DNA from 2 places in the Achromobacter sp. ESBL13 genome. Region 1 is predicted to be linked to the other one. Evidence: riboswitches for the same ligand, from Rfam matches in the RefSeq annotation. Region 1 holds a riboswitch; the other holds the start of a gene.

What was found. A riboswitch is a leader RNA that binds a small molecule or an ion and turns the genes downstream of it on or off. The one in region 1 is predicted to bind glycine.
Region 2: linked by a shared signal. The riboswitch ahead of V6F88_RS08345 (D-amino acid dehydrogenase) and the one ahead of gcvT (glycine cleavage system aminomethyltransferase GcvT) in region 1 are both predicted to bind glycine.

The regions. Positions count from the first base shown of each region.
Region 1 is NZ_JAZEVT010000002.1:1,162,618-1,173,709, reverse strand. Features, by position in the region: gene V6F88_RS14150 (amidase) at 1-267, shown strand, start outside; gene V6F88_RS14145 (M81 family metallopeptidase) at 295-1,770, shown strand; gene V6F88_RS14140 (DUF945 family protein) at 2,009-3,967, shown strand; gene gcvP (aminomethyl-transferring glycine dehydrogenase) at 4,085-6,958, opposite strand; gene gcvH (glycine cleavage system protein GcvH) at 7,030-7,407, opposite strand; gene gcvT (glycine cleavage system aminomethyltransferase GcvT) at 7,509-8,609, opposite strand; glycine riboswitch at 8,701-8,824, opposite strand; glycine riboswitch at 8,857-8,953, opposite strand; gene V6F88_RS14120 (ZIP family metal transporter) at 9,071-9,964, opposite strand; gene V6F88_RS14115 (superoxide dismutase) at 9,994-10,608, opposite strand; gene V6F88_RS14110 (NAD(P)/FAD-dependent oxidoreductase) at 10,720-11,092, opposite strand, start outside.
Region 2 is NZ_JAZEVT010000001.1:1,874,381-1,885,472, reverse strand. Features, by position in the region: gene V6F88_RS08385 (extracellular catalytic domain type 1 short-chain-length polyhydroxyalkanoate depolymerase) at 1-154, shown strand, start outside; gene V6F88_RS08380 (DUF1993 domain-containing protein) at 363-875, shown strand; gene V6F88_RS08375 (VOC family protein) at 918-1,409, opposite strand; gene V6F88_RS08370 (DUF1428 domain-containing protein) at 1,514-1,870, opposite strand; gene V6F88_RS08365 (GlxA family transcriptional regulator) at 2,040-3,014, shown strand; gene V6F88_RS08360 (FAD-binding oxidoreductase) at 3,159-4,679, shown strand; gene V6F88_RS08355 (lactonase family protein) at 4,708-5,925, shown strand; gene V6F88_RS08350 (M23 family metallopeptidase) at 6,005-6,559, shown strand; gene V6F88_RS08345 (D-amino acid dehydrogenase) at 6,516-7,763, opposite strand; glycine riboswitch at 7,898-7,988, opposite strand; gene ampC (class C beta-lactamase) at 8,095-9,378, shown strand; gene V6F88_RS08335 (3-hydroxybutyryl-CoA dehydrogenase) at 9,458-10,468, opposite strand; gene V6F88_RS08330 (NAD/NADP-dependent octopine/nopaline dehydrogenase family protein) at 10,462-11,092, opposite strand, start outside.

The DNA of each region.
Region 1 (11,092 bases):
CCCGTGGTGGCCTACAACGCCGAGTGGCCGTCGCCCACCAATGAAGTGGCCACGACCATGCACCACATCGGCTTCACGCTGCCCTTCAACATGAGCGAACAGCCCGCCGCGTCGGTCAACTGCGGCTATACGCGCGCCGGCCTGCCCATCGGCCTGCAAATCGCCGGCGCGCGCTTTGACGACCTGGGCGTGTTGCGCGTGGCGCGCGCGTGGGAACAGATGCGGCCCGCGCAGCACCCGTGGCCGCAGCCGCCCAAGACGAACTGACTTTCCACAGCAACCACAGGAATTCCCATGCGTTGGCTATTGGCAATGATCAAGCACGAGACGAATACCTATTCGCCCGTGCCGACCCCGCTTGAACGCTTTTTCCGAGGCAGCCCCGACATCCTGGCCGGCGATCTAGCCATCAAGGCCTACGAAAACACCGACAGCGGGCTGGGCGGCTATATCGAAGTGGCGCGCCGCGAGGGCGCGGAGATGGTCGTGCCCGTAGCGGCCGAGTCCTGGCCCAGCGGCCCCACCAGCGCCGAGACCCACGAACGCCTGTGCAAGCTGGTGCTGGACCAGGTCAAGCTGGGGGGCTTTGACGCCATCTTGCTGGACCTGCACGGCGCCATGGTGGCCGAAGGCGTGGAAGACGCCGAGGGCGACCTGCTGCGGCGCCTGCGGGAAATCGACCCGACGACGCCGGTGGCCGTCACGCTGGACATGCACGCCAATATCTACGACGACATCGTGCGCAACGCCACCGTCATCAGCGGCTTTCATACGTATCCGCACGTGGATATCCGCGCGGCCGGGGTGCGTGCCGCCAACGTCATCGCGCGCACGCTCAAGGGCGAGATCAAACCCGTCATGACCTGGGCCAACAAGCCCATGCTGCCGCACATCATGTGCCAGGGTACCCATGCGGCGCCCAACGGGCCCTTGCAGGAACGCTGCAAGGAACTGGAAGCGGGCGGCGTGCTGGCGGCGTCGGTCTTTGTGGGGTTTCCGCATGCCGACATCCGCGAAGCGGGCCTGAGCGCCGTCGTCTGTACGGACGGTAATCTGCAACAGGCCGAGAAGCACCGCGACGAACTGCTGGAACGCGCCTGGGCCGGTCGCGCCGATTGGGTGTTTCACCCGGAGCCCCTGGCCCCTACCATCGCGCGCGCCAAGCAGATCGAACAAGGCCCTGTCGTGCTGCTGGACCACTACGACAACACGGGCTCGGGCGGCACCATGGATACCACCGCCGTGCTGGCCGAAGTGCTGCGCCAGGAATTGGACAACGTGGTGTTCTACGCCATCTGCGACCCCCAGGCCGCTGAACAGGCGGCCGCCGCGGGCGTGGGCAAGACCATCACGATCAAGCTGGGCGGCAAGCTGGCCATGCCGGCCATCAAGGAACCCAGCGAACCGCTGGAAGTCACGGGCCGCGTCAAGCTGGTGTTCGACGGCGTGTACCTGAGCCGCGGCCCGATGTACCGGGGCGTGCGCAACGACACCGGGCTGACGGTGGTGATCGATACCGGCCGAGTCGAAATCGTGGTGGTATCGCGCCACCAGGAACCCTTCGACATCAATTGCCTGTCGTCCGTTGGCGTTGACCCGTTGCAAAAACGCTATGTGGTGCTGAAAAGCCGGGTGCACTGGCGCGCGGGCTTCTCGGCAATGGCCACCGAGGTCATCGAATGCACCGGCGTGGGCGTCACCACGTCGGACTACAGCCAGCTAGAGTTCAAGCACGTGCGCCGGCCGATATACCCGCTGGACCCGCTGTAACCCCACATTCAGCAAAATTGTCGACAAAAAGGCCGGCGTGGTTCGCCGGCCTTTCATTTTGAAATCTTCAGTAACTGCGCGCACGGTCGGGCGTCGCACCGCGTCGGTATACTCCGGCGCGGGCCCTTACAGGCCGATGAATACGTGTATGCCGGCAGCCGCGTCTGGAAGACCAGCCGCGACGGCGCAAAGCGCTGTCTGCCGGATATGACTCGATAATCAACGAAAAAAGCAGACGATGAAAAAGAGCGTAGCGATCACCCTCGGTGTGGTCATAGTGGGAGCGGGAAGCTGGGTTGGCGCCACGTGGTACACCGGCAAACGCATTGAGGAAAGCTCGCAACGCCATCTGGCAGAAGCCAACGAAAAACTGGCCAAGCTGACGCCGCTGTTCGGCCTGCGCATCGACCAGCTCAAGTACGACCGCAGCCTGTTCTCGACGCAGGCGCGCTATGGCCTGTCGCTGGTCAAGAACGACAAGAGCCCGGACGCCATGCCTGCCGGCATGATCGAATTCGATGCCGTCATCGAGCACGGCCCCTTCCCCAAGACCGCCCTGTCGCAAGGCGCGCTTGCGCCCAAGCTGGCGTTCGTGCACGCGGAAATCGCCAAGACCGACAACCTGAAGGAAGTGTTCGCACTGACCAAGGATGTGTCGCCGCTGATCAGCGACGCCATGGTGAGCTACAGCGGCACGACCACCTCCACGGCGAAGATCGCGCCGGTCTCGACGGCGCTGCAAGGCAACGCCATCGACTTCAGCGGCATGGTCATCACCGGCAGCTTCGACCGTACGCTGCAAGCCGTCGTCGCGCATGGCGTGATGGACAAGCTGGCCATCGACGGCTCCAAGAGCAACGACCCCGTCATCATGTCCATCGCCGGCCTGACGATGGACGTGAACAGCCGCATGGGCAAGTTCGGCGTGTCGATGGGCGATTCGGACCTGAAGATCAAGCGCGTCGACGTGACGCGCAAGGGTGACGACGTCAAACTGTCGCTGGATAACTTCGGCTACGGCGTGAAGCTGTCCGAAGACGACAAGTCCATCAACGTGCAGGCCGCCTATCAAACCGGCGACATCACCGTCAACGACGTGGCGCTGGGCAATGGCCAGGCCGTGATCAAGCTGGCCAAGCTGGACGGCCAGGCCGTCAAGCAACTGTCGGACACGTACAACCAGCTGTTGCGCCAATACATGGCGCAAACCGAAGACGAAGGCCTGAAGGACGAGCAGTTCCAGACGATGCTGGACAGCGCCGGCAAGTTGTTGGCGGGCAACCCGTCGTTCAGCATCGACCCGATCAGCTGGAAAACCGCCAAGGGCGAAAGCAAGCTGAACTTCACGCTGGACCTGGCCAACCCGCCCGACGTCAAGAACCTGACGCCGCAGGAAATTGCCGCCAAGGCCATCAAGCGCATCGACGCCACGCTGATCATTTCCAAGCCGATGGTGCAGGACCTGGTCGCACAATACGCCGTCAAGAAAGAAGGGCTGACCCCGGAGAAGGCCGCCGAGGACGCCGACCAGACCGTGCGCCAGATGTCGGGCATGGCTGAAATGTTCAACGTGGGCAAGAACGACGGCGACAACATCGTTGGCAAGTTCACGTTCGCGGACGGCATGGGCAACTTGAACGGCAAGGAAATTCCCGCCGACGAATTGTTCAGCGGCCTGCTTGGCGCCGCCGGCATGAATTCCATGGACGACGACGAAGAAGAGTCCATGCCCGGCATGAACGAGCAAGAGCCGGCCGACGGGGCAACGCCCGCCGTCGGCGTGATGCAGGACTTCAGCCTGGACACCGTCAGTGCCCTGCTGGACGACATGGGCATCACCGCCAACAAGCAGGATGGCGACGAAGGCCCCGTGCTGATCCTGGACCCGGGCACGACCGGCGCCAGCGATCTGCGCCTGGAATTCCTGTGCAACGACTTCACTGAAAAGTGCCTGGACCTGGTCATGACGGCCACGTACAAGACCAAGAAGCCGATGTCGCTGAAGACGCTCAACAGCTGGAACCAGGAATACCGCTGGACCCGCGCCTACCTGGACAACAAGAACCAGGCCGTGCTGCAAATGGACATGAACGCGGAAGGCGGGATCGGCAAGGACAACCTGCAAATCCTGTTGAACACGTTCATCAGCATCGCCGAAGACTTCAACGCGGCGGCCCAGGCGGCGCCGGCCAAGTAAGACGCACGGCCGATATCGATACGGGCAAGCGCCCAACAAAAAGCCTCCATCGCAAGATGGAGGCTTTTTTTATTGCCGGGCGCCAGGGCCCGGCGTGACGTCGTTACGCGTAATGCACTACGCGTAGGCTTCGATCGGCAAGCACGCGCAGACCAGGTTGCGGTCGCCGTAGGCGTTGTCCACACGGGCCACCGGCGGCCAGTACTTGGCCTCGCGCAGCGACGCCACCGGGTAGGCGGCCTGCTGGCGCGGGTAGTCGTGCAGCCATTCTTCGGCCAACAGCATCTGCGCGGTGTGCGGCGCGTTCTTCAGGACGTTGTCCTCGCGGTCGCGTTCGCCGCGCTCGACCTGGGCGATTTCTTCGCGGATGGAGATCATCGCGTCGATGAAGCGGTCAAGCTCGGCCACGCCTTCGGATTCCGTGGGCTCGACCATCAGCGTGCCCGCCACCGGGAAGCTCATGGTGGGCGCGTGGAAGCCGTAGTCCATCAGGCGCTTGGCGATGTCCTCGGCGCTGATGCCGCTGGTTTCCTTCAACGGGCGCACATCCAGGATGCACTCGTGCGCCACGCGGCCATTGCGGCCCGCGTACAGCACCGGGTAGTGGTCGCGCAGGCGGGTGGCGATGTAGTTGGCGTTCAGGATGGCCACTTCGGTGGCGCGGCGCAGGCCGTCGGCACCCATCAGCGCGATATACACGAACGGAATTGGCAAAATGCCGGCCGAACCGAAAGGCGCGGCCGACACCGGGCCGACCTTGGCTTCGCCGGGCAGCTTGCCCTGTTCGTTCACCACGCCCGGCAGGTACGGCGCCAGATGCGCGCGCACCGCCACGGGGCCCACGCCGGGGCCGCCACCGCCGTGCGGAATGCAGAACGTCTTGTGCAGGTTCAGGTGCGACACGTCGGACCCGAACTTGCCCGGCTGGGCCACGCCCACCATCGCGTTCATGTTGGCGCCGTCCAGGTAGACCTGCCCGCCGGCCTGGTGGACCAGTTCGCAGATTTCAGTGACGGCTTCCTCGAACACGCCGTGCGTGGACGGGTAGGTGATCATCAGCGCGGCGAGCTTGTCGCCCACTTGTTCGATCTTGGCGCGCAGGTCGGAAAGATCGACGTTGCCGTTGGAATCAGACGCCACCACCACCACGTCCATGCCGGCCAGTTGGGCCGACGCGGGGTTGGTGCCGTGGGCCGAGGCCGGGATCAGGCAGACATTGCGCTGATGCTGGCCGTTGGCCTGGTGGTAGCCACGAATGGCCAGCAGGCCGGCGTATTCGCCTTGCGCGCCCGAGTTGGGTTGCAGGCTGATGTTGTCGTAGCCGGTAATTTCGCACAGGGCGGCGGACAGGCGGTCGATCAGTTCGTTGTAGCCCTGGCTTTGCGAGGCGGGCGCAAACGGGTGGATCAGCGCGAATTCGGGCCAGGTGATGGGGATCATCTCGGCCGTGGCGTTCAGCTTCATGGTGCACGAACCCAGCGGGATCATCGTGCGGTCCAGCGCCAGGTCCTTGTCGGCCAGCTTGCGCAGGTAGCGCAGCATGTCGGTTTCGGATTGCACGCTGGAGAAGACGGGGTGCTTCAGGATGGCGCTTTCGCGCGCGACCGATGCGGGAATGCCGCCGGCGGCGGCCGCGTCCAGTGCATCGATGTCCAGTTCGACATCATCGCGTTCCAGGCCGGCGGCAAACACGTTGACCAGCGCTTGCAGGTCGGCGACGGTGACGGTTTCGTCCAGCGACACGGCCAGGCGCGCGCCATCGACGCGGCGCAGGTTGACGTGCTCGCACTCGGCGGCCGTCAGGATGGCCGGGGTGGCGGCGCCCGTTTCCAGCAGCAGCGTGTCGAAGAACGTGTCGTTGACCACCTTCACGCCCAGCTTGATGAGTTCACCGCGCAAGATGGTGGTGCTGCGCTGCACGCGCTGCGCGATGCGGCGGATGCCTTCGGGGCCATGCCACACCGCATACATGCCGGCCATCACGGCCAGCAGCACCTGCGCGGTGCAGATGTTGGACGTGGCCTTCTCGCGGCGGATGTGCTGTTCGCGCGTTTGCAGCGCCAGGCGCATTGCCGGGTTGCCTTGGGCGTCTTTCGACACGCCAACCAGGCGGCCGGCCATGTTGCGCTTGAACGAATCCTTGCAGGCCATGAAGCCGGCGTGCGGGCCGCCAAAACCGAACGGCACGCCAAAGCGTTGCGCCGATCCGATGGCGATGTCCGCGCCCCACTCGCCCGGGGCGGCCAACAGGGCCAGCGCCAACAGGTCGGTGGCGCAGGCGACCACGGCGCCTTGCGCGTGGGCGGCTTCTGCCAGCTTGCGGTAGTCGGACACCGAGCCGGTGCTGTGCGGGTATTGCAGCAGCACGCCGAAGCATTCCGGCAGGCCCTGGGCTTCGTCGCCCACGGTGATTTCCAACCCCAGGCCTTCGGCGCGCGTGCGCACGACTTCGATGGTCTGCGGATGCACGTGGCGCGAAATGAAGAACACCGGGCTTTGGGACTTGGCGCCACGGCGGGCCAGCGTCATGGCTTCGGCGGCGGCCGTGCTTTCGTCCAGCAGCGAGGCGTTGGAGATGTCCAGCCCGGTCAGGTCGGCGACCATGGTCTGGTAGTTCAGCAGGGCTTCAAGGCGGCCTTGCGAGATCTCGGGCTGGTAAGGCGTGTAGGCCGTGTACCAGGCGGGGTTCTCAAGAATGTTGCGCAGCACGACGTTGGGCGTCTGCGTGCCGTAGTAGCCCTGGCCGATGTAGTTGCGATAGACCTTGTTGCGGCCCGCGATCTGCTTCAGTTCAGCCAGCACGTCGGTTTCGCTGCGCGACGGCGGCAGCGCCAGGGGGGCCTGGCTGCGGATCTTGGCGGGAACGACTTCGTCGATCAGGGCGTCCAGGCTGGGGCTGCCAATTACTTGGAGCATGGCGGCCTGGTCGGCGTCGGACGGGCCGATGTGGCGGGGAATGAAGTCGGTATGGGTGTCTAGGGCGCGCGACATGGGGACTCTCGGGTGGTGGTGCATCAGGCCGGCGCGCCACGAGGTCGGCGCGCCCGGCTCGAACCGGCTTCTTAGCCGTTGGCGACGGCTTCGTAGCCGGCGGCGTCCAGCAGCTTGTCGGCATCGGCGGCGTTGACCGGCTTGATCTTGAAGATCCAGGTGGTGAAGGCCGATTCGTTGATCAGGCTGGGGTTGTTTTCCAGCTCGTCGTTGAAGGCAACGATTTCACCGTTGACGGGTGCGTAGATGTCCGAGGCGGCCTTGACCGACTCGACCACGCCGGCGGTTTCGCCTGCGTTCAACTTGGCGCCAACCTTGACGTCGCCAACAAAAACCAGGTCGCCCAATTGGTCCTGGGCGGTATCGGTGATGCCGACGACGAACACGTCGCCTTCAGCTTTGACCCATTCGTGGGACTGGGTGTACTTGCGATCGGTGGGCAGGCTCATGGGAAATCCTCTAGGGAATGCGGGTAGATGAATGGTGTTGCGCGCCTCGTGCGAGCGGCGTGTGCATCAACTGGCAAGGCCGTTCGCGCGAAGCTTCGAGTTTACGAGTGTTCGACGGCTTTGCCGTTACGCACGAAGGGCAGCTTGCAGACCAGGGCGGGCACCCATTTGCCGCGGATGTCGACTTCGACCGTGTCGCCCGGACGCACGCCTTGCGGCAGGCGGGCAAAGCCGATCGACACGCCCAGCGTGGGCGACATGGTGCCGCTAGTGAGTTCGCCCGTGCCTTGCGCGCAGCGCACGGCCATGTGGGCGCGCATCACGCCGCGCTCTTGCAGCTTCAGGCCGACAAAGGCGGCGTGGGTGGCGAATTGTTCCAGCGCCTCGCGGCCGATGAAGCGGCGCTCGGCGTTCTTGAGCGACACGGTCCAGGTCAGGCCGGCCTGGTCGGGCTGGGTCAGCTCGTCCATGTCCTGGCCATACAGGTTCATGCCGGCTTCCAGGCGCAGCGTGTCACGCGCGCCCAGGCCCGCCGGGCGCACGCCCTGGGCGGCAAGGTCGCGCCACAGTTGCACGACGTCAGAGGCGGGCAGGACAATTTCAAAGCCGTCTTCGCCGGTGTAGCCGGTGCGGGCGACCAGCGTGTCGTCGCCCACGCGGGCGGCGACAAACGGCGTCAACGCTTCGGAGGCGGCTTGCCAGGCCGGGCGGGCGGCCCAGACCTTGGCGCGGGCGTTCGGGCCCTGCACGGCCACCATGGCCAGATCGCGGCGCGGGGTGATGGTGACATCGAAATTGCCGGCCTGCTTCACGCGCTGCATCCAGGCCACGTCTTTGTCGGCGGTGCCGGCGTTGACGACCACGCGCCATTCGTCAGCGGCAAAGAAATAGATGATCAGGTCGTCGATGACGCCGCCCTGCGGGTTCAGCATGCACGAATACAGCGCCTTGCCCGGCACGGTCAGCTTGGCGACGTCGTTGGCGACCAGGCGTTGCAGGAAGGCGTAGGCGTCCGGGCCGGAGACGTCGACATTCAGCATGTGCGACACGTCGAACATGCCCGCATCCTGGCGCACCGCGTGGTGTTCCTCAAGCTGCGAGCCGTAGGCCAAGGGCATGTCCCAGCCGCCGAAATCGACCATTCGGGCGCCGGAGGCGATGTGTTCGTCGGCCAGCGGGGTGCGTTTCAGGGTTGCGGACATGCGCGGAAACTCCGGGACGGCAATGGCTTGCCAGGGTTACGGAATGCCGGTCGTGACAAGCGGACTGCGCCCGCACGGCATCGGCTGAATCTTCCGCCCCTCTGTCCTTTTGCCTGAGAGTTGCCCCGCGCGTGGCGGGTTTGCACCTTCGGCGCCTGGGCTGCTCGCTGTGTCCCGAATTCGGGGCGGCGCCAGGTCTCTCCAGAGTACTGTTTTGCCGCATCCACACGGTAAAACCGGGACGGGGCAAGCATGTGCGATATCGGTTACCTGAGCGATTCTGGGCGAATTGCGCCTTCGGCGGCGACCCTGCTGGCAGGGGCGCTCTCTCCCGCAAACATGCGTGACAGCGGCGCCAAGCATACAACGAAAACAAGCACCGGAAAAGCGCGATTTCGGGGCCCGGCCCCTTGGTAAACCGCTGCCGGGAACGCGCGCCAAGCGTGGCGCCAGCGCCGGAACTAGCCCAGCGCCGTGTCCAGCAGCATCATCAGCACAAAGCCCAGCATCAGCCCGCAGGTGGCGTAGACCTCGTGCCCCTTGCGGTGCGATTCGGGAATGATTTCGTGGCTGATCACAAACAGCATGGCGCCCGCCGCAAAGCCCAGCCCCCAGGGCAGCAGCAAGACGGACCAGCCGACGATGGCGGCGCCAAGCACCGCGCCCAGCGGCTCGACCAGACCCGACAACATGCCCAGCGCCACGGCGAAGGCCCGCTTATAGCCGGCGGCCAGCAGCGCCACCGCAACGACCATCCCCTCGGGAATGTCCTGGATCGCGATGCCCGTGGCCAGGGCGGTGCCCGCCACCGGGTCGCCCCCCGCGTAGCCGACCCCGATGGCCAGGCCTTCGGGCAGGTTGTGCAAGGTGATGGCGATGACAAACAACCAGGCGCGCCGCATGCGGCGCGCCTCGATGCCTTCGCGTCCCTTGATGAAGTGTTCGTGCGGCAGCGTGCGGTCCATGATGAGCAGCACCGCCGCGCCCAGCAGGATGGCCGCCCCCACCGTCAGCCCGGCGCCCCAGGGGCCCATGCCCTGCCTTTCGGCCGCCTCGATGCCCGGCGCCACAAGCGAAAACGCGCTGGCCGCCAGCATCACGCCCGCGCCGAAGCCGAACATGCTGTCCTGGACCTTTTGCGGGATGGTGCGGGCGAACAGGATGGGCACGGTGCCCAGCGCGGTGGCGCCCGCCGCCACCAGCCCGCCCAGCAGGGCATCGGCGACGTGCGGCGCGCGCACGTCCAGGTAGGCCCACAGCTGGTGCATCGCCAGGCAGGACACCAGCACGGCCAGGGTCCAGACGCTGATGCTGGTGGCCGCGGGACGCACGCGGTGACGGCTGAATGTGTTCATGGGGCCGATGCCTCCATCACAAAGCGGGCTTAACCCTTTGCGGCCGCATAACGGCGAGCCACCTCGGGCCAATTCACGACATTGTAGAAGGCGCCAATGTATTCAGGGCGACGGTTTTGGTACTTGAGGTAATAGGCGTGTTCCCAGACGTCCAGGCCCAGGATCGGCGTGTTGCCCTGCATCAGCGGGCTGTCCTGGTTGGCGCTGCTTTCCACCACCAGCTTGCCGGCGGGCGTGACCGAGAGCCAGGCCCAGCCGCTGCCGAAGCGGGTCAGGGCCGCTTTGGTGAAGGCCTCGCGGAAGGCAGCCAGGCCACCCAGTTCGGATTCGATAGCGGCGGCCAGCGCGCCATCGGGTTCACCGCCGCCCTGGGGCGACATCACGGACCAGAACAAGCTGTGGTTGGCGTGGCCGCCGCCATGGTTGCGTACCGCGCCACGGACGGCCTCGGGCAGTTGATCCAGCCGGGCCACCAGGGTTTCAACAGGTTCGTCGGTACTGATGCCCGCCCCATCCAGCGCCGCATTCAGGCTGGTCACATAGGTTTGATGATGCTTGCTGTAGTGAATCTCCATCGTCATGGCGTCGATGTGAGGCTCCAGGGCGTCGTAGGCGTAGGGCAGCGTCGGCAGGGTATAGGGCATGAGCGTCTCCGAAACGGGAAACACAAATGATATGTATTTTTATTTGATAAAACAATCGCGGCGTTTCTTGTGCGCCATCACCGCGCCATTGCTTCGTTGAAGACAGCGCGCCTACAGCGCCTTGCCGCAGGCCACGCCGGATGCCCAGGCCCATTGGAAGTTGTAGCCGCCCAGCCAGCCGGTCACATCCACGGCTTCACCAATGAAATACAGGCCGGACGTAGTCTTGGCCTGCATGGATTTCTGGTCCAGGCCGCGTGTATCGACGCCGCCGCGCATCACCTCGGCCTTTTTGTAGCCGGCGGTGCCGCTGGGCACCAGCGTCCATTGATGGATGTCTTGCGCCAAGGCCCGCAGCGTTTTGTCCGGCGCGTCGGCCAGGCGCATCGCGGCCAGGCCGGGCTTGCCGCCCTGCTCCGCCAGATGCAGCCAGCGGTCGGCCAGGCGCTTGGGCCACAGGCCCGCCAGCACGGTATGCAGTTGC
Region 2 (11,092 bases), on a different contig from region 1:
GTGCGAGATCACGCGCTTGGAACACGCCTGGAGCGGCGGCGATCCGTCGGTGAAATATCACGCGCGTAACGGCCCGGATGCGTCGGCGTTGGTGTGGCGGTTTTTCCAGGGACTGCGGCGCGCGGGCGCGGGCGGACCCGGCTCCGGAGACTGACGCCGACCCCGACCCCGACCCCGACCCCGACCCCGACCCTGACCCCGGCCCCAACCCCGAGCCCGCTACCAATTGTTCGCCGATTGGGAATGGATATGTCGGCCCGTCGCATCATGGCGCCGGCCCTGCGCGGCGGTAACATCGCCGCATCCCCGGTTGGCGCTGCATTGACGCAGCCGCCGGCCAGGACTCAACTGGAACTTCTGCCATGACTCTTTCTGTTTATCAGGCTTCCGTGCCTGTGTTCATCCGCGGCATGACCGTGCTGGCATCGCTGCTTGAAAAGGCGGCCGCGCATGCCCAGGCTCAAGGCATCGACCCCGCCGAACTCGTCAATGCCCGCCTGGCGCCCGATATGTACCCGCTGTCGGGTCAGATCCAACGCGCCAGCGACGCCGCCAAATTCGCGGTGCAGCGCCTGTCGCAAGGTCAGGCGCCCAAGTTTGCCGACGAAGAAAAGACCTTTGAAGAATTGCAGCAGCGCATCGCCAACACCATCGCCTACCTGCAAAGCGTGACGGCCGAACAGGTGGAAGGCGCCGCAGACCGGCAGATCGTCGTCAACTTTGGCGACTTCAAGCCGGAATTCCGAGGCGACACCTACCTGCTGACCTTCGCGCTGCCCAACTTCTACTTCCACGTGACGACCGCTTACGACATCCTGCGCCACGCGGGCGTGAAGATCGGCAAGCTGGACTTCCTGGGTCCGTATTCGCAGTAAGCGGATTCTGACGTTGCCAGGAAGGGCGGGGCGCTCAGCGGGTCAGTCGGCGTTGCCGCAGCCTGACATCTCGCCCATCTTGGCCATGTTCTGCTGGATTTCTTCGGGCGTGTAATCGAATTGGTGCGTGGCAATCGACCAGCGGTGGCCGAACGGGTCGATCACCTGGCCGTAGCGGTCGCCCCAGAACATGTCGGCCACCGGCATCGCAACCGTGGCGCCGGCATCCAGCGCCTGTTTGAACGAGGCGTCCACGTCCTTGACGTACAGGTGCAGCGTCACCGGCGAGCCCTTCAGCCCCTTCGGGCCCAGGCTGCCCCACTGAGGAAAATCGTCCATCAGCATCAGCACCGAATCGCCGATACGAATGGCCGCGTGCATGACCTTGCCTTCCGGCCCGGGCAGGCGCGCCAGTTCTTCCGCGCCGAAGGCTTTTTTGTAGAAGGCGATGGCGTCGGACGCGCCCTCGCAAACGATGTGCGCGGTCAGCGTGTGCATGCCGGCGGGAATGGGCGTGGTTGCGGGCGTAGCCATGATGCGTCTCCAAAATCGGTGTTGGGTTGGCGGGACAAGCTGTAGGCCCTGTCCCTGCCTATACGACGAACGGGCAGCGCCGATATCGACACGCCCCACGGTTTTTATTTTGCTACCAGCGTGCTGAATCCGCCCCAGCACATGCGTTTGAAATCAAATACGCCTTCGCAGCACGTGTTGGCCAGGCGCGGATCGGCCATCACCAGCGCATTGATTCGGTCGCGTTCGGCCTTGCTGGCGTAGACGATCCAGGCAAACACCACGGTTTCGTCGTCCTTGGCGCTGGCCGCTTCCCTGAACGACCGAAAGGTTTCGCTGGCCAGGTCATCGGCCACGCATTCGCGGTAATCCAGCGCGCCGTGCTCCAGCCAGACCGCCTTGGCCTGGTCCGCCATCTTCTGGTAGGCCGGCACGTTCGCCTTGGGCACCGGCAGCACGAAACCATCTATGTATTCCTGCATCGCACACTCCTTGGGTTGCTGTTGTTGTGTTGAAGGCGGCATGCCCGCTGGCCACACCCCCTCCACCCGGCACGAGGGGCCGGTAGACGCCACTTTATCGGGATCGCCGGCGCTTTCAGATAGGGGATTGCGACATTCTTGCGGGTGGATTGCGACAGCGCTCGGGCGTATGCTTACCGACATGAAAAACGTCGCTTTCCTACTGCCGACGGGCACCAATATTGCGTCCCTGGAAACGGCGCGCCACGGCTTCCAGGTGGCCAACGCCTACCTGGTCGCGCAAGGCCGCGAACCGCAATTCCACGTGTGCACGCTGGCGTTGACGCGCGAGGTCAGCCTGGACGACGGGCGTATCAAGGTGCTGGCGGATCAGGTGCTGGCCGACGCGCCGCGCATCGATATCTGCATCGCGCCGCCCCTGCTGGGCGCGGTGCCCGACGTGGTGCTGTCCAACCGCGAACTGATCGATTGGCTGGCAAGCCACCATCGCGCCGGCGGCGAAGTGGCCAGCCTGTGCATGGGGGCCGCCTTGCTGGCGGCGGGCGGCGTGTTGGACGGGCAGCAGGCCGTGGTGCATTGGGTGGCGCAAAATCTGTACGCCACCCTGTTTCCCAATGTCCACTGGATCAGCGATCGCGTGGTGATGGCCGAGAACGGCGTCTACACCAGCGGCGGGGCGTTTTCCGCCGCCCATCTGGTGCTGCACCTGATCGAAAAATACACCGATCGCGATACCGCCATCTGGTGCGCCAAATATTTCCAGCTGGACTGGAGCCGTCAGAGCCAACTGCCGTTCGCCGTGTTCATGGGCCAGAAGGCGCATGCCGACGAGGTCGTGCGCGCGGTGCAAAGCTACATCGAACGTTGCTACACGGAAAAGATCACCGTCGAGTCCCTGGCCGAGCGCCACGCGATGGGACGGCGCACGCTGGAACGGCGCTTTCGCCAGGCCACCGGCAACAGCATCGTGCAGTACCTGCAACGCGTGCGGGTGGAGGCCGCCAAGAAACGGCTGGAAACGTCGCGCATAAGCGTGGCCGAAGTCATGTATGAAGTGGGCTACAACGACACGAAGGCGTTTCGCGACATCTTCAGCAAGCACTGCGGGATGTCGCCGGTCGGGTATCGGGACCGATATCAATAGGACGTCGAAGAAGTCGCTATGGCACTCGCAAAAGTGCTAGCCGAACTCCCCCTGAAAATAGGATATCTACTACAGCTATTGGCGCGCCACCGGCCTATCCTTGACACGTCGCGGCCTGACCCCAGGCCCGGAGGGCGAGTCAAGATGAGCATCAGCGTGACGCCAGGCGATCCCCGCTACAAGACCTTGAAAAAGGGCTTCAACCTGCGTTGGCCGGCGCGGCCCAGCCATGCGGCCACGCGTATCGAACTATGCGAAACGCCGGAGCAGGCGGCGGCGGCACTAAGTCGTATCGTGGCCGAGGGCAAGCGCCCCACGATACGCAGCGGCGGCCATTGCTATGAAGACTTCGTCTCCAACAATCCGGGCGGCGTCATCCTGGACCTCAGCCTGCTGGACCGCGTGCCGTCCTCAGAGGGCCTGCTGCGGGTGGCGGCCGGTTCGCAAAACTGGAATGGCGATCAAGACCTCTACAAGCGTCACGGCGTGTCGCTACCCGGCGGGTCCTGCTATTCGGTGGGCGCGGGCGGCCATATCAGCGGCGGCGGGTATGGGCTGCTGTCACGCCTGCAAGGGCTGGCGTGCGACTGGCTAAGCGCGGTCGACATCCTGACCGTGGACGCCCACGGCAGTGTCGTGCCACGCACCGCCAGCGCCACGCAAGACGCCGCTCTGTTCCGCGCATGCCGGGGGGGTGGCGGCGGCAATTTCGGCGTGATCACCAGCTATGGCTTTGCCGCGCTACCGCGTGCCCCGCGCGAAGTGGCCATCGCCACCGTCGCGTTCGACTGGGCGGGCATGACGCCCAGCCGCTTCGCGCAGTTGCTGGATATTTACGGCGGCTACTGGAACACGCGCGGCCGCGACGCCGACACCTGGGGCATGTTCTCGTTGCTGAAACTGACACATCGCTCTGCCGGGCAGATCGTCATGATCGTGCAATTTTGCAACCCCGACGGCACCTGCCAGGACCTGTCCGTGCTGCAAGATTTCCTGGATCGCTTCCGCCCCTGCGCACCGGTGGCCGCGCGCGCCACCACGCCGGGGCTGCCGCGTCCACGCGCAGGCGGCGACCTGCTGTGCAGCGAACCGCACACGGTCATCCGCCATGACTTTCTGGTGGCCACGCAAGCGCTTAACGGCTCGGGGCCGAATCAACGCGGCAAATACAAATCCGCCTACATGAAGCGCAATTTCACGGCCCACGAAGCGGCGCGCATCCACGCCCACCTGACGCGCGACGTCCCTGGCGCCGACCTGCGCCAGTCGCTGTTGCAGGTGGATTCGTACGGGGGCGCCGTCAACCAGCCGGACCGCCTGCGCGACACCGCCGTGCACCAGCGCGCGTCCACCATGAAGCTGCAATACCAAACGTACTGGAACCACGCCGACCACGACCCCCTGCACGTACGCTGGATGGCGGATTTCTATCGCGATGTATATACCGACCCGGCGGCCCGGCCCGAACACGCCGGCACGCCGTATCCCGGCGACCGCTACGAAGGGTGCTACATCAATTACCCCGACAGCGACATGCTGGCGTACCCGTTCTGGCCACGGTTGTACTACGGCGACGGCGGGCTTTATCCTTTCCTGCAAGAGGTCAAGCGCCGCTACGATCCCAACAACGTCTTTCACCACGCGATGTCGGTGCGCCCGTCATGACGCGCCGCCCGCCTTGCCGGATTTCGCCATGAATTCCCTATCCAGTGCTCCCCGCAGATCCTTCATCCAGTTCGCCGGAGGCTTGTCGGCGGCCAGCGCGGCGGGGCCCTGGCTGTCGGCCATGGGCGCCACGACCGCCCGCGCCGATGCCCGCTACGCCTATGTGGGTACCTATACCCGCGACGCGCCCGGCGGCACTGCCGGCGGGCCGCCATCGCGCGGCATACATGCCTATGCGCTGCGCCCGCAGGGTGGCTGGCATCTGATCCAGGTGATGGAAAGCGACAATCCGTCCTACCTGGCCGTACACCCCACGCAACGCTTTCTTTACGCCATCAACGAGATCGATCAATGGGAAGGCCTGGCCCGAGGCACGGCCGAATCCTATGCGATCGACCCGGCTGACGGCAGCCTGCGCTTTTTGAACCGGCAGCCCTTGTCGCTATCCAGCACCGCGCCTGCGTACCTCGCCGCATCCCCGGATGGCCGCTACCTTGTCACCGCGCAATACGGGGGTGGCACCTACAACGTGCTGCCCATCCAGGCCGACGGCGCGTTGGGTGAAGTGTCGGGCATCGTCAAGGAAACCGGCTCGGGTCCGCGCCCCGAACAACAATCCGCGCACCCGCACATGGTGCTGTTCGACTCCACCGGCCAGCGCGTCCTGGCTACCGACCTGGGCAGCGATCGCATCAACCTGTTCACGTTCAAGGACGGCAAGCTGGCGCTGTCCGAACGCACGACGCTGCCCGCGGGCAGCGGGCCACGCCATCTTGCGCTGCATCCCGATGGCGCGCTGTTATATGTCTTGAACGAGCTTGACGCCTCTATCGCATGCTTTGGCTACGACGCCCGCGCCGGCCGCGTGCTGGCGCAGCGCCACCACGTAGCTGCCACACCACCCGGATTCACCGGCGCGGGCAACGCGGCGGCATTGCTCATCCACCCCTCTGGGCGCTTCCTGTACGCATCCACCCGCCGCGTCGATAACGACCACCCGCAAGCCGACAGCATCGCCGTCTTTGCCGTCGCCAAAGACGGCGCATTAAGCCGCGTGCAAACCTGGACTGACGGGCTGCGCTTCCCCCGCGCACTCACCCTGGCGCCAGACGGGGGCAGCTTGTACGCGCTGAACCAAAAGGGCGATTCCATCCTGCGCTTGCGCATCGATGCGGCAACCGGGCATTTAAGCGACATGCAGGTGGCGGCGCAGGCACCGACACCGGTTTGCCTGATGTTCGTCTAGAAGGCTACGGCACGCGATATTGACTGCCGGCGGGACAGCCCCTCGGGAACCCCTCGGCATACCCGCCGTCGAACCTTGCATGACCGTTGATCCTGTATTGCGCTTCCTTCGCCGCCTTGTCGTCCTGGGCTTATTGATCTGGCTTGCTGCCTGGGCATGGCCGCGCCTGCCCGACGCCGCGCGCGCACCCTGGCATATGGCCCGGCTGGCCTGGCAGCAAGCGCCGACGTCCTTGCCCGTGCCGGTACAGGGCGTGTCCGCCAGACGGTTGGCCGACACCTGGGGCGCGGCCCGGGCGGGCGGCCGCCAACACGAGGGCATCGACATCTTCGCCGCGCGGGGCACGCCTGTGCTGTCCACCACGGAAGGCGTGGTCATGCAGGTGGGCACGAACAACCTGGGCGGTCAGGTCGTGTGGGTGCTGGGCCCCGGACGCCAGCGGCATTACTACGCGCACCTGGATGGCTACGCCGATATTCAACGGGGGCAACTGGTGGCGCCCGGAGACGTACTGGGCTACGTCGGCAACACCGGCAACGCGCAAGGCACGCCGCCGCATTTGCATTACGGCATCTACGACGGCGGCGCCATCAACCCCTATACGTTGCTGGTGGCGCCGGCAGCACCGCCCTGACGCTTTGCGCCAGCACCTGCGCCGTCGCGGCTGACAACGTCCACCCCAGATGCCCGTGCCCGGTGTTGTAGAACACCCCCGGACGCTTGCCCGGCCCCACGCGCGGCATCATGTTGGGGGTCATGGGGCGCAGGCCGCACCACGGCACGACGCGCGTGGTATTGATATTGGGAAAGTGCTTGCGCGTCCAGTCGATCAGCGGCTGCACGCGCTCGGCTCGGATGTCCATGTTGAAGCCGTTGAATTCGGCCGTGCCCGCCACGCGGAAGCGGTCCCCCAGGCGGCTGGTGACGATCTTCGCGGCTTCATCCAGCAGGCTGACGCGCGGCGCGGCGCCCTGGCTGTCGGCGTCGTCCAGGTGCACGCTGATCGAATAGCCCTTGACCGGATAGATGTTGATCGAATCGCCCAGCAGGCGGGCAAATTTCCTGCTGGCCGCGCCTGCGCACACGACGATGGCGTCCGCCTCGTGTCGATCGCGCTGCGTGCCGCCGTCGCGACGGATGTCCAGCACGTAAGGGCGGTCGTGGCGTTGGATGTTGTCGATGTCGGCATCGTGCACGAACGTGACGCCACGGCGCTGGCATGCCCGGGCCAGGCCGCGCGTGAACTTGTGGATGTCGCCGGTGGCGTCCGACGGGGTGTAGAAACCGCCGTGGCATCCGGCTTGCATGGCGGGTTCGATAGCGCGCGCTTCGTCGGCGGTGACTGCATAGCGGTCCAGGCCGCCGGCTTGCAGCAGCGCGTTGGCGCGGTGCGCGGCCTTGAAGCTGTCGGCGTCATGGTAGATGTGCAGGATGCCCCGGCGCTCCAGGTCGAAGTCGATGCCTTCGGCCTCGGCCATGTCGAACAGATGCTGGCGCGCTTCGATGGCCATCCGCGTGGTGGCGATGGTGTTGTCACGGTAGTGCGGAATCTGCGCCATGAACTGCGCCAGCCACGAATACTTGTGCCAGCTGAAGCGGGGGTTCAGCAACAGCGGCGCGTCTTTGCGCAACATCCAACGCAGGCCCTTGATGATGGTGGCCGTACTGTTCCAGACTTCGGCGTTGCTGGCGGACAACTGGCCGCCGTTGGCATACGACGTTTCCATGGCGGGATAGCGCTGGCGGTCGTAGACGGTGACCGCGTATCCCAGCTTCGACAGGGCATAGGCGGACGTGACGCCGGTGATACCGGCGCCAATGATGGCGATGCGGGGCATGGTGGCTCCAGGCAAGGTGGCCGCGACCAATGTGGACGCGGCACCCCATCTGTCTTTGGTACCTGAGAGTTTCACCCGCGCGGGCGGCGGGTTCCCCTTCGGTGGGCGCGCACGGCGCCTCTCTCCAGATTGTCTACACGCGCGCAGTCCTGTTGCCTGAGAGTTTCCGGGGCGGTTGCTCCGTCGGCGCCGGCCGCAAGGGCCGGTCTCTTCTGCGCGGTTTTGAATCGACGGCGTACAGAATAGCTAAGTTCATGTCGCATTTGCTTCAGGGTTAGTACTATGTCGCCTGCGCCGTTGGGCTGGCGTGAATTGAAATAGGACGATAGGAATGAGCTTTCACGCCGCGCGACGCGCTGTTTTGCAAGCCCTGGCCGTGATGGCCGGCGGCGCCGTGTTTTCGTTGGCCGCAGCCGAACCCGTGGCCCCCGGCGCCGACATCAACGACGCCGTGCATGCGCTGATGCGCGAGTACGACGTGGCGGGCCTGGCCATTGCCGTTACGCGTGAAGGGCGACACGAATTCCGCAGCTATGGCGTGGCCTCTTTGCAAACGCAGGCGCCTGTCAGCCGTGACACGCTGTTTGAGGTGGGCTCGATCAGCAAGACGTTTACCGCCACGTTGGCGACTTATGCCCAGGCGTTGGGCAAGCTGTCGCTGACCGACAGCCCGGCGCGCTTTGTGCCCGCCCTGCAAGGCACGGAGTTCGCCAAGCTGAACCTGATCCACCTGGGCACGCACACGGCTGGCGGCTTCCCGCTGCAAGTGCCCGACGCGGTGCGGGACAACGCCCAGTTGATGGCCTACCTGTGCGCGTGGACCCCGCGCTACGCCCCGGGCACGTACCGCACCTATGCCAACCCCAGCATCGGCATGTTGGGCGTGGTGGCGGCCAAGAGCCTGGGCCAGCCTTATGCGCAGGCCATGGAGAAGACGCTGTTGCCCAGGCTGGGCCTGGCCGACACCTATATTCACGTGCCGGCCGCCAGGATGGGCGACTACGCACAGGGCTACAACAAACAGAACGCGCCGGTGCGCGTGAACCCGGGCGTGCTGGCCGACGAAGCCTACGGCGTCAAGACCAGCGCCAGCGACCTGATCCGCTTTGTGGACGCGAACATGGGCGTGGCGTCAGCGCCCGCGCAATTCAGCGCCAAGGCCGCCCGCGATGCGAAGATCGCCAAGGCCGTCATCGCCGACCCCGTAGTGTCCAAGGCCTTGGCCGATACGCATGTGGGCTACTACGACGTGGGCGGAATGACGCAGGACCTGGCCTGGGAACAACTGGCGTATCCGGTGACGCTGAACGCGCTGTTGGCAGCGAACGCCGGCACGTTGAACAGCCAGAACCACCCGGCCAAGGCCTTGACCCCGCCGCAGCCGCCGCGTGCTGATGCGTGGATAAACAAGACGGGTTCCACCAACGGCTTTGGCGCCTACGTGGCATTTGTGCCGTCCAGGAAAATCGGCGTGGTGATCCTGGCGAATCGAAATATTCCGAACGAAGCCCGCGTGCGTCTGGCGTATCGCATTCTTGAAGAGGAAACGGCGGCGGAGACGGAACCGGGATCGCAACCGGGATCGCAACCCGACGCCCCCGCGCAAGCGAACTGAGAAGGGCAAGCGGCGTACCCGGCCCCCTTGCTGGCCTCTTGCTGGCCTCTTGCTGGCCTCTTGCTAGCCCTTGCCGCCCTCAGCCGTCAGCGCCCGGCAACGTGCGCGCCCCGTCAAAGCGCGGCAATAACCCCATCACCTCCAGCCTTTTGCACAGCTGGCCCAGGCGCTGCATCTTGTAGGCGTCCACGTCCCTGTCGGCGTAGTCGTAAAAGCCCTTGCCATCGCGCAGGCCGTTGCGGTTTTGCTCCATGTTTTGGGCAATGACAGCAGGCGATGCAAAGCGCGGGCCGATCTCGGCTTCCAGGTAGCGCGATGCGTAGTACAGGATGTCGCCGCCGCCCCAGTCGATGAACTCCAACAGGCCCAACACCGAAAACCGCAGCCCGAATCCCAGGCGCACGGCAGTGTCGATATCTTCGGCGCTGGCCACGCCTTCCTCGACCATGCGCGCGGCCTCGTTCATGGCAAGCGCCTGGATGCGCGGCACGATGTAGCCGGCTGTGGGCGCGCATTGCACGGGCGTCTTGCCGGCTTGGCGCAGCACGGCAAGCAACGCTTGCAGGGCGGCATCGGCGGTGCGAGGCCCGGCGCTGACTTCAACCAGAGGAATCAGATAGGCGGGGTTGAGCCAGTGCGCATTCAAAAAACGCTCGGCGCCCGGCATCAGTTCGGCCAGCTCGGTCACCAGAAACGTGGACGTGGTTGACGCTATGACGGTGTCTGCCGCGCACACCCGGCCCAGCCAGGCGAAGGTGTCGCGCTTGGCGTCCAGGCGTTCCGGCACGGCTTCGAAGACGATGCGCGCGCGTTGCAGGTCGGCCTGGGCTTCGTCGCGTCCGCACAGGCGAACGCGCTGCATGGCGGTGTCGGCTTGCTGGGCATCCAGCAGGCCAAGCCGGCTTAGCGTGGCCAGTTCCCGCCGCAGGTTCGCCAGCACGCGCGCGTGGTGGTCGGCTTGTTCTGTCGGGGATCGGGGTTTGATGTCGACCAGCGTCACGGCGCGTCCCGCGTGGGTGTATGACAGCGCGATGCCTTCCCCCATGCGCCCGGCGCCGATCACGCAGATTCTTTCTTCCATGGTCAGCATCCTTGTTCCAGCAATTCAGCCATGCCGGCGCGCGACAGGCGATCCAGCCCCAGGCGTTCCAGCGTGCGGCCCTCGGCGTACAGATCGCGGCCCGTGATGGCGCTGGCGATGCCAAGCAGGCCTTGCGCCACCGGCGTTGGCACGCCTGCCCAGCTTCCCGTGGACACCAGGAAGGAAAGACCCAGCCGCGTGTCCTCAAGCATGTAGCGGTGCGTGTGCAGGTCGATGGTTTCGCGCCAGTCGCCACTGTCGGTCAGCTTGCCGTGTGCGCCGCGACCGTACATCCATTCATCGCCTTCGGTGGCGTAGTGGTCTGCCAGTGGAAAGTGCGGCGCGGCATAGCCCAGCGCCTCGCGGATGGCGATGCGTTCGGCGTCCAGCGCGTCGGTGACGCGGCGGATCGACGGCTGCGTGCCTTCGTTGTGAATGTCCCACTTGTCGAAATGCTCCAGGGGGCCGGCGTTCATCATGATGAGCGGCGGATGAATGATGGGGCCGGCGTTCATCAAGGCGCCCGCTAATCCGTCTTCAATGGGCTCGATGCTGGGGTAGACCTGGCCCAGCAACGCCAGCGCGTCGTCGGTCAGCCGGCTGGGGAACACGCCGGTGGGCAAGCGCGTGGCG